3 regions of the Gordonia liuliyuniae genome follow, and region 1 is predicted to be linked to each of the others. Evidence: riboswitches for the same ligand, from Rfam matches in the RefSeq annotation. Region 1 holds a riboswitch; each other region holds the start of a gene.
The links. A riboswitch is a leader RNA that binds a small molecule or an ion and turns the genes downstream of it on or off. The one in region 1 is predicted to bind S-adenosylmethionine.

Region 1 (3,228 bases):
GGCGCGCGAAACTGTCGGACACGAGGGCCTTCACCTGAGGGAACTCAGTCACCCGGTGACCGAAGAGGATGCGGTTGTCGGCGTGCGTCAACGCCTCGAACATCGCGTTCTCGCACGCGCCCACAGCCCCGAAACCCAGGTTGAACTTTCCGACGTTCACCGTGTTCATCGCCGCGTCGAAGGCGGCGCGGCCGGTGTGGAGCACGTCGTCGGACGCGACTGGATAGTCGTGCAGATCGAACGCCGCGACGTACATCTGCGAGTCGACGACGTTCTTGTGCAGCCGGTAGTTCGCGTGCTGCGAGTCGGCGGCGAAGAACATGTAGCCGGCGTACTCGTCGTCGGAGATCCGGCGGGTGGAGTCCGCAGAGTCGATGACGGGTGTGTCGGACCGTCGCCCGAACACCGACACCATCCGCGCCTGGTTGCCGTTGCCGATGTAGTACTTGCCGCCGTTCGCGGTGAATCCGCCGTCGCCGGGTTCGAGCAGCATGTCGGTGGAGTAGACGTCCGCGCCGTGCTCTTTTTCCGACAGTCCGAACGCGAAGATGTCGCCGTCGTCCAGGAGGGCCACCGCACGCTTCTTCGCGGCCGCATTGGTGCTCTGCCAGATCGGCATCAGACCAAGCACGGTGACCTGCCATACGTACCAGTACTGCATGCCGTAGAAGCCGAGGATCTGACTCATCCGGGCGTTGCGCGCGGTGTCCCACCGCTTGTCGCGATCGCCGTCGGCGAGTGCCTTCGGTGTCAGGAAAGTGGCGAACACCCGCTCGCGCCGGTTGAAGTCGAGGAAGTCCTGGTACCAGATCCGGTCTCGGGTGTCGGCAAGCAGCCGTGCCTTGCCGAGGTCCTCGAAGTAGTCGACGGTCTTGCGCAGGATGCGCTGCGTCGCAGTGTCGAACTCGTCGAACGTGTGCGTCGTCGGATTGAAGATCTCCATGGTGCCCTTCTCAGATTCCTACGGTGGTGTAGGACCAGTTCCTACACGAACGTAGCATTCTGTTCCGACGGTGAGAAGACCCAGGATTACGTGCGCGCCGATTAATAGGCTCCGACCTGCGCGGGAATCCGGCGAGCGCGGTGTCGGCCATTGATGGGAAAGCAGTGCCGCGCATAGGTTTCCAATGCACAGACATTCATCACGAGCGGCCGAGAGACTGGCTCTTTGACGCCGCAGCAACCGTGGATCCTCCACAAGGTGCTAATGCCAGAGACGATGAACCCGCCACCGGGCGACTCTGCCGGTTCTTCGCCCGCTCGTGATCGATCGACGTGTGCCGGTCCAGGGCCCCTGGACCGATCGAGATCGAACGAAGTCCGGCGACGGTCCGGACAGGGGAGGTGCACGATGACCACGACATTCGATACCCGGGTAGACGGCCTGGGTGGGACCGCTGACGAGCATCCGCGCGTCGCGACCACGGCGGCGGATGACTTCTCCGCCGACCATCTGCTTCAGTTGCTCAAAGGCGACGTCTACGCCGTGCGTATCACGGGACTGATCGAAGCCGACGCCCTCGACGGGCTGCGCAGGGTGTTCGTCGGACGGGACGATCACGGGCCGCTCGCTACTGACCCACAGTTCAGGCGCATCGGACATGCGTTCTCCGAGACCGGTCCTGGGCAGGAGGCCGAGTACTTCGACGAAGCGGCGGGCCACCGGCGTTCGCTGCGATCGCTCGCTGCGCCTTACCCGTACCCGTCCGACAGCGTTCGGCTCCTGCTCGACGAGACCTGGCCGTTCGGAGCCACCCTCCTCGAGTCTGAAAGTCGCAAGTTCTTCGCGGGCGTCGTCCGCTACCAGCAGGCGGGCGTCGACCTGGAGCCTCACACCGACAACGTCCAACGCAACCTGCCGGACGGGGGCCTCGGAATCCGCAGGCAGCTGTCGGTGAACGTGTACCTCGACGTGCCGGACGTCGGCGGCGAACTCGAGATCTGGGATTCGTTCCCCACCGAAGACGACTACCGCGAGCTGTCCGGCGGCCGTGCCTGGGGCGTCGACCGGAGCATCGTCGGCGAGCCCGCGGTGACGGTGAAGCCGACTGTGGGGGAGGCGATTTTCATCGATCCACGCAGAGTCCATGCGGTCGCGCCGTCCGCCGATCGGCCTCGCGTGACGATCGGACTCTTCATCGGTGTCCGTGCCGACGAGCAACCGCTGGCGGTGTGGAGCTGATGTCCGTCGCCACCGCAGACGCACCCGTCGGCTCGGTGTCGCACAAGGCGGCATTCGATCTCAAAGGGCTGCACTACGACTACTCGGGCCGCTCGACGATCCTGCTGGTCAGCGTGGGAGCCGATTACCATGAGGGGGAGAAGCTCGGCGCGACGATCGATCTGCTCAACCGAAGCGGATTCGGACGCGTCACCGTCGCCGTCGCCGACACACTGCAACGGCACAACCTCGACGCTGACCCGGGTAGCGCGTACCGCTTCTCGCGCCGTCGCGGCGACCAGTGGCTGGCCCGCAACCGCCGGTTGCTCGACCTTCTCACCGCCGACGTCGACATTTTGCGCTGGGACGCCGCACTCAGCGACCCGGACTATCCGCGGGCACTCGACCGAGTGCGCGCCGCATACGCGTCCGACGCCGCATACGCGTCTGCGATCGACACGACCATCGATCGGTTCGTCGCGCGCCGCGGTGACGACCTCCCCGACGAGGAACGTGTTCGCACCGGCTGCCGCACCTACCTCCTCGAGGAGGTCCCGATCATTCAACCGCTGTGGGCCGCGCAAGGGTACGACTTCGTCGTGTATCCGCAGCAGATCTCGACCGCGATGCAGGCGACTCGAGACCTGTTCGTCGAGAGCGGTGCGGCGTGGTTGCCGTTGCGGTTCAAGAAGCGGCGGTCGGCGCGATGAGTGTGGCGCAGGCCGATGTGAGTGTCGGACGCCGTACCGGAGGATTCATCGGGTTGGCGACGGCGTCGTTCCTCGGGTGCATCGATCTGACGATCGTATCGACGGCTCTGCCGTCGATCACCCGAGAGCTCGGAACCACGATCGGCACCAGTCAGCTCGTGCTGAGCGGATTCCTGACCGCGCTCGCGATGTTCATGGTGACCGCCGGGCGTCTCGGCGACCGGCGCGGGCGCCGCTCGGTGCTGCTCGTCGGGCTCGCAGTGTTCGTCGTCGCGTCCGTCGGCGCCGCGCTAGCGCCTGGCATCGGGTGGCTCATCGCCGCGCGGTTCGTCCAGGGTGCGGCGTGCGCGGTGCTGT
Region 2 (3,228 bases), on a different contig from region 1:
TCCCCGAGTCCGTCTACCCGGGCGTCATCGTGAAAGCCCGCATTGTCGGCATGTACACGATGACTGACGAGGCAGGCGGCGACGACAAACTGCTCGCTGTCCCGGCAGGCGACCCGCGCTGGGACCACATCCAGGACATCGGGGACGTCGACGAGTTCGAGCTGAAGGCGATCTCCCACTTCTTCGAGCACTACAAGGATCTGGAGCCCGGCAAGACCGTGACCCCGGGCGGCTGGGTCGGCAAGGACGAGGCGGCCAAGGTCGCCCAGGCAGCCGTCGAGCGCTACAGCGCTTGATCATCGCGGTCGAAATTACTAGTGTCGCGTGTCGTTAATTCCTCGACGGTTGGTGGTGTTCCGCTGTGCAGCTGGCAAGGCGGAGGAGGAAAGGATACCGGTAGGTATCGCGACCGACGGCAACGCCGCCAGATGTGCAGCGGGGCGCTGCCAGCCATTAAGGAATTAGCGATACGAGGCACTAGCACGTATGCGGTGAGTACTCGCCTCAGATCCGGATTCTGAGGCGAATACGTGCTGGTAATTTCGACGGCACGCGAACTAACGCAGGCTTGTCGGTCACCCAAGCTCGGCGAGGGCGGCGAGGAGACGGTCGATGTCGTCGGACCCGGTGCCGACCCCGAAGCTGGCGCGCACCGCGCCGTCGGAGTGCCCGAGCTTGGCGAGCAGCGGATGCGCGCAGAACTTGCCGTCGCGCACACCGATCCCGTGGCCGCCGCTCAGATGTTCGGCCACCTGCCGCGGTGTGTACCCGTCGACGACGAAGCTCGCGATGCCGACGCGGCCGTACGCGTCGTCGAATATCCGGAGCGGACGAACGTGCGGCAACGCCGCGAGGCCGTCATCGAGACGACGCACCAGCGCCTCCTCGTGCTGCCCGATGCGCTCGAACCCGATGGCGCGCAACGCTTGCGCGGCGGCCGCAATCGACACCGCGCCGAGCACGTTCGGCGATCCCGCCTCGTGCCGCGCTGCGCCGGTGTGCCAGGCGACGTCGTCTATCCCGACGGTCGCGCTCGCGCCGCCGCCCGCGAGGTACGGCTCGGCGGCGTCGAGCCAGTCCGAGCGCCCGACGAGCACGCCTGCACCGAACGGCGCGTACAGCTTGTGTCCGGAGAACACCAGGTAGTCGACACCGAAGCTCGCGATCGACGTGGCGCGATGCGGCACGAGCTGAGCACCGTCGACGAGGATCCGCGCACCGTGCCGGTGTGCGAGTCCGGCGAGCCGCGCGATCGGCAGAACTTCGCCGGTCACGTTCGACGCGGCCGTCACCGCCAACAGCGCGGCGGGGGCCTTGGCTAATTCCGCGTCGAGCGCGAAGATCGTGTCGTCGATCGTCGGCTGCGACGACACCACACGCGCCAGCCCGGCCCGCGTCCACGGCAGCAGATTGGCGTGATGCTCAATGTCGAGGACCACCACATCGCCGGGTGTGATGCACGCGGCGAGGTTGATCGAGTCGGTGGTGTTGCGCGTGAAGACCACCGTGTCGTCCGCGCGGGCGCCCACGAACGACCGAACAGTCTCCCGGGCCTGCTCGTAGCGGGCGGTCGTGACCTGCGACAGGTGCCCGGCGCCGCGATGGACGCTCGCGTACTCGGCGAGCGCGCCTGCCAATCGATCGGCGACCGAGGTCAACGCGGGCGCCGACGCCGCATAGTCGAGGTTGGCGTATGTGACCGGCGATGCCGATCCGGTGATGGGCGCAGTCGCGTCTGCACCCACCACCGGGGCAAGGGCACGAATTCGGGCGGGACGGCACACGCGGGCGTCGAGGACAGCGGTCATGACGAGACTCCTAGAGATTCCACACTTGCCCGTGCCGGTCGACGCGGGCCGGGTCGTCACCCGGAGCACCCCACCGTGGCGGAGGGTTGCTGTCCAGCGAGCCGGGGCTTGTCGCTGGCACTCGTGACCCGTGGACAACGATCCCCTGTCCCCGTCGATCCGGCGATAGTTAAACGCACCGTGCGCGCAATATTCGTCATTCGATCGGCGGGCGGAAGGTCCCGGCGGTCACATCTGGCGGATAGAGTCGGAAAATGAACCGTAACGCCGTCGTCCGACTGCGTCCGATCCAATGGGGAAGGCCGAGCCGTGACGAACCCCTGGGGCCCGAACACTCCACGACCAGGTCCGCCCCAGTACGGTCCACCCCAATACGGTCCGTCACAGTACGGTCCACCCCAGGGTCGTCCCGGATCTGTTCCACCACAACAGTTTCCACCCCGGCCGCAGCTTCCGCCCCAGCTTCCGCCCCAGCCGCCATATCAGCAGTACGGGCAGTTCGCGTACCCGCCTCTGCCGCCGCGCAAATCACGGACTCCCCTGGTGCTCACCGCGATCGGCGTGGTGGCTGTCGCGGCGGTCGGCACCATCCTGCTCGTCGCCGCGCCGTGGAGTTCAAACGACTCCAGCGGGCCCCACCACGAGAGCGTCGCTCTCGACCATGGCGTGAGCGTCGACGTCGAGGTTCCAGCCGACTGGCGGATCGAACAGGGCGACTTCGACGGATCGAAGTCGATGATGCTGGTGCCGGCGACCGACGACCGCACCATCGCCCAGATCGACCGCGACGGTGACGCGATGGACGACGGTGGCACCGCCGAGCCCATCCATGCGCTGATCGGTATCGCCGACACTTGCGGATCATCGCTCAGTGATCTGTCGGCAGGCGAGTGGCGCCCGGACACCGACCAGGACACCGACGGCGGCGTCCAGACCTACCGTCACAGTGCGGTGACGCGCGTCGACACCACCTATTGCTTCCAGATCGTCGGCATCGACTTCGGTCGGTCGACGACGATGGAGTCCACCGCGTCCGACCTGACGCAGAAGCTCCTGGCGGACGACGCGATCACCGCGGCGAAAGCCACCTGACCCCGACCGAACGGAGACATCATGGGCATCATCGACAAGATGCGCGGAGAACTCGTCGACATCATCGAATGGGTCGACGACTCACGCTCGACACTCGCGTGGCGTTTCCCGCGCTACAACAACGAGATCAAGAACGGCGCACAGTTGATCGTGCGCGAAGGCCAGCAGGCGGTGTTCGTCTACCGCGGCAAGCTCGCCGACACATTCGCCCCCGGCCACTACGAGCTGACCACCGAGAACCTGCCGATCATGAGCACCCTCCAAGGGTGGAAGCACGGGTTCGACAGCCCGTTCCGCAGCGAGGTGTACTTCATCAACCGGCGGCCGG
Region 3 (3,228 bases), on a different contig from region 1:
ACGGTCAGGATCGGAAACCGCGAACCCCACGGTTTGCCATCCGGCGCAACCGATCCCGGACCGGTCGATCCGTAGCAGCCGCCGATCGCGTTCGGTGCGACGACGCACCACTCATCGGTGTCGACGGCGCCGTCGGGACCCACCAGACCGTCCCACCAGCCGGTCATCGAGAACCGTTCGTCGGCGGGGCCGGTGACGTGGGAGTTGCCGGTCAACGCGTGCAGCGCGAGCACGATGTTGTCGCGCGCCGCGTTCGGGCGGCCCCACTTCTGGAAGGTGACCGTGACGTCGGCGATGCTCGCCCCCGAATCGAGGTCGAGATCGCCGATGCGCACGGCGACGTGCGTCCCGTCCGGGGCGTCAGCCCAGTCCGGGCCGAACGTCGTAGCGGCCAAATCGGCGCTCACCGACACCCGACGACCCCGCCGTCCACGCCTGCGCCGTGTGCGAGCTTCACTTGGCGGCCTTGAAACCTTCGCCCAGGTCGGCCAAGATGTCGTCGATTCCCTCGATGCCGACGGCCAGACGCACCAGGCCCGGGGTGACGCCCGCGGCGAGCAGCTCGTCCTCGGACAGCTGGCTGTGCGTCGTCGACGCCGGGTGGATGACCAGCGAGCGGACGTCGCCGATGTTCGCGACGTGGCTGTGCAAGGTCAGCGCATTGACGAATTTCTTGCCGGCTTCAACACCGCCGTCGATCTCGAATGCGATGATCGCGCCCTGCCCCTTGGGCAGCAGTTCCTGGCCGCGCTGGTAGTACGGCGACGACGGGAGTCCCGCGTACGAGACCGAGGTGACCTGGTCGTGTCCCTCGAGGAACGCGGCGACCTTCTGCGCGTTGGCGACGTGGCGCTCCACGCGCAGGCTCAACGTCTCGATGCCCTGCGCCAGCAGGAACGCGTTGAACGGGGAGATCGCGGCGCCCGTGTCGCGCAGCAGTTGGGTGCGGGCCTTCAGTGCGTATGCCGGGGCGCCAAGGTCGGCGAAGACGACGCCGTTGTAGCTCGGGTCCGGCGTCGTGAAGCCGGGGAACAGGTCCTGGCCGTCGCGCTGCGCGCGCCAGTCGAACGTGCCGCCGTCGACCAGGACGCCACCGATCGAGTTTCCGTGTCCGCCAAGATATTTAGTGGCCGAGTGGACGACGACGTCGGCGCCGTGCTTGAGCGGGTTCAACAGGTACGGGGTGGCGACGGTGTTGTCGACGATCAGCGGGATGCCCGCGTCGTGAGCGACCTTCGCGACGCCCGCGGTGTCGAGGATCTGGTTGTGCGGGTTCGAGATCGTCTCGGCGAACACGGCGCGCGTGTTCGACTTGATCGCGGACTTCCACGACTCGAGGTCGTCGGGATCCTCCACGAACGACACCTCGATGCCGAACTTCGGCAGCGTGTAGTGGAACAGGTTGAACGTGCCGCCGTAGATACGCGGGCTGGACACGACGTGTCCGCCGTTCTCGACGATGTTCTGGATCGCGTAGGTGGTCGCGGCCATGCCGGAGGCCACGAGCAGTGCGGCGACGCCGCCCTCAAGGGCGGCCACGCGCTGCTCGACAGCGTCCTGCGTCGGGTTCATGATGCGCGTGTAGATGTTGCCCGGCTCGGCGAGTGCGAACAGGTTCGCAGCGTGCTCGGTGTTGTCGAACACGTACGACGTGGTCTGGTAGATCGGCAGGGCGCGAGCGTTGGTGGTTGTGTCGGCCACCTGCCCGGCATGAACCTGGGCGGTCTCGAAGCTCCAGTTCGCGGCGTCAGACATAGACGTCATCACTCTCTCTGTGGTCGGCGGGGCCGAAGCCCGCACTTGGAGGGTCCGACCTTCGGACCCGCGCTTGCGGCGACGAAGCTGCGCCCCGTTGCCGCCAGGTCATCACCCGGAGCACCCCACCGCGGTTGGAGGGTTGCCGGTCAGCAAGCCGGGGCTCTTCGCTGACACTCATGACCTGTCGAGAACAATATCTCACCGGCGCGGGCCCGCGGGAACGCCTCGAGCATCCTGAACTTAAACCCTTTCGCTACGGCAGTGCCGCGTGTTAGAGGGTTGGTGCGGTCAGACGATGGGGCGCCCCTCCTTGCGGGCCTGACGCCATTCCTTGAAGAAGGCCCGCACGATCACGCTCAGGGTGGTCAACGTGACGAGCGGCCACACCAGCACGTAGATGGTCATCCAGAATCCGGTCATTTGCCGTCGTCCTCTCGGGTGGTGGTCACAGGCGGAATCTCCGCTTCGAGGTCGTGCAGTTCGGCGTCGAGGTCGGGTTCGGCCTCACGTTCGTCGAAGTCGCCGGTGCGTACGGCGATGGTGGCGAAGTCGAAGCGCGGGCCGGTGTTGAGCATGGTCAGGCCGACGCACACCATGGTGCTGACCGCGTACGCCACCAGCGATCCGGACAGAACCGCGTACTGGTGCAGGAAGCCGATCGCGAACGGCGCCGCGACCACGGTCGAGACGACGCCGATCACGAGCGCAGGCTTCTTACCGAAGAAGCCGAACGCCATGAGTCCGAGCACCACGCCGATGCCGATGGTCGACAGGACGTCGAAGAAGATGCCGACGCCGCCGTCCATCGAAATCCACGAGAAGCGGACCGGGAGGAAGAAGGCGAGAGCCACGACCACCGCGACGCTGAACGACATGTTGGTGACGCGGTTCCAGTAGAACGACGAGATCACCGGGAACACGAGGGCTCCCCACAGCGCGCCGACGAAGACGAGCAGATCGAGGATGTTCAGGTTGGCGCCGGCGAACACGAGGGCGGCGCAGGTCGCGACGACCATTGTGATGCGGCCGATGAGGACCATGGTCGCGGGGTTCGCCCGCTTCTTGCCCGCGATGTTCTGTCCGTAGATGTCGGCCATCACGATGGACGCGAGCGCGGTCATGTCGGCGTCCGCCGTCGACGCGAGCGAGCCGATGATCATGATGAAGAACAGGCACAGCAGTACGGCGGGCAGATAGGTGGCGGCCATCTGCGGAATCAGGTTGTTGACGTCGCCGTCCATCGGCTCGACACCCGCGTACAGGGCGAGGACGCCGAGCATGCCGATGCCGATGATCGCCGACCCGTAACCGAAGGTCGCGGTGACGAACGTCTTCTTGATCAAATCCTCGCGGACGGCGAACAGGCGCTGAGCGATCGTCTGGTTGCCGATCGCGTACGCGAGGACGGCGGCGATGTACGGCGCGCCCTGGTTGTAGAAGGCGTCCGACGAGAAGAAGTTGCTCTGCGAC

Region 2: it holds a riboswitch for S-adenosylmethionine, as region 1 does, so the genes downstream of both, L5G33_RS03665 (aminotransferase class V-fold PLP-dependent enzyme) here and L5G33_RS01825 (2OG-Fe(II) oxygenase) in region 1, are expected to answer to the same signal.
Region 3: it holds a riboswitch for S-adenosylmethionine, as region 1 does, so the genes downstream of both, L5G33_RS18005 (bifunctional o-acetylhomoserine/o-acetylserine sulfhydrylase) here and L5G33_RS01825 (2OG-Fe(II) oxygenase) in region 1, are expected to answer to the same signal.

What each region holds. Positions count from the first base shown of each region.
Region 1 is NZ_JAKKOR010000001.1:399,777-403,004, forward strand. Features, by position in the region: gene L5G33_RS01820 (acyl-CoA dehydrogenase family protein) at 1-943, opposite strand, end outside; SAM riboswitch class I at 1,137-1,226, shown strand; gene L5G33_RS01825 (2OG-Fe(II) oxygenase) at 1,352-2,182, shown strand; gene L5G33_RS01830 (tRNA-dependent cyclodipeptide synthase) at 2,182-2,871, shown strand; gene L5G33_RS01835 (MFS transporter) at 2,868-3,228, shown strand, end outside.
Region 2 is NZ_JAKKOR010000002.1:169,002-172,229, reverse strand. Features, by position in the region: gene L5G33_RS03670 (inorganic diphosphatase) at 1-296, shown strand, start outside; gene L5G33_RS03665 (aminotransferase class V-fold PLP-dependent enzyme) at 576-1,808, opposite strand; SAM riboswitch class IV at 1,825-1,937, opposite strand; gene L5G33_RS03660 (hypothetical protein) at 2,352-2,900, shown strand; gene L5G33_RS03655 (SPFH domain-containing protein) at 2,922-3,228, shown strand, end outside.
Region 3 is NZ_JAKKOR010000013.1:176,263-179,490, reverse strand. Features, by position in the region: gene metX (homoserine O-acetyltransferase MetX) at 1-413, opposite strand, end outside; gene L5G33_RS18005 (bifunctional o-acetylhomoserine/o-acetylserine sulfhydrylase) at 454-1,764, opposite strand; SAM riboswitch class IV at 1,820-1,940, opposite strand; gene L5G33_RS18000 (putative transporter small subunit) at 2,047-2,178, opposite strand; gene L5G33_RS17995 (sodium:solute symporter family protein) at 2,175-3,228, opposite strand, start outside.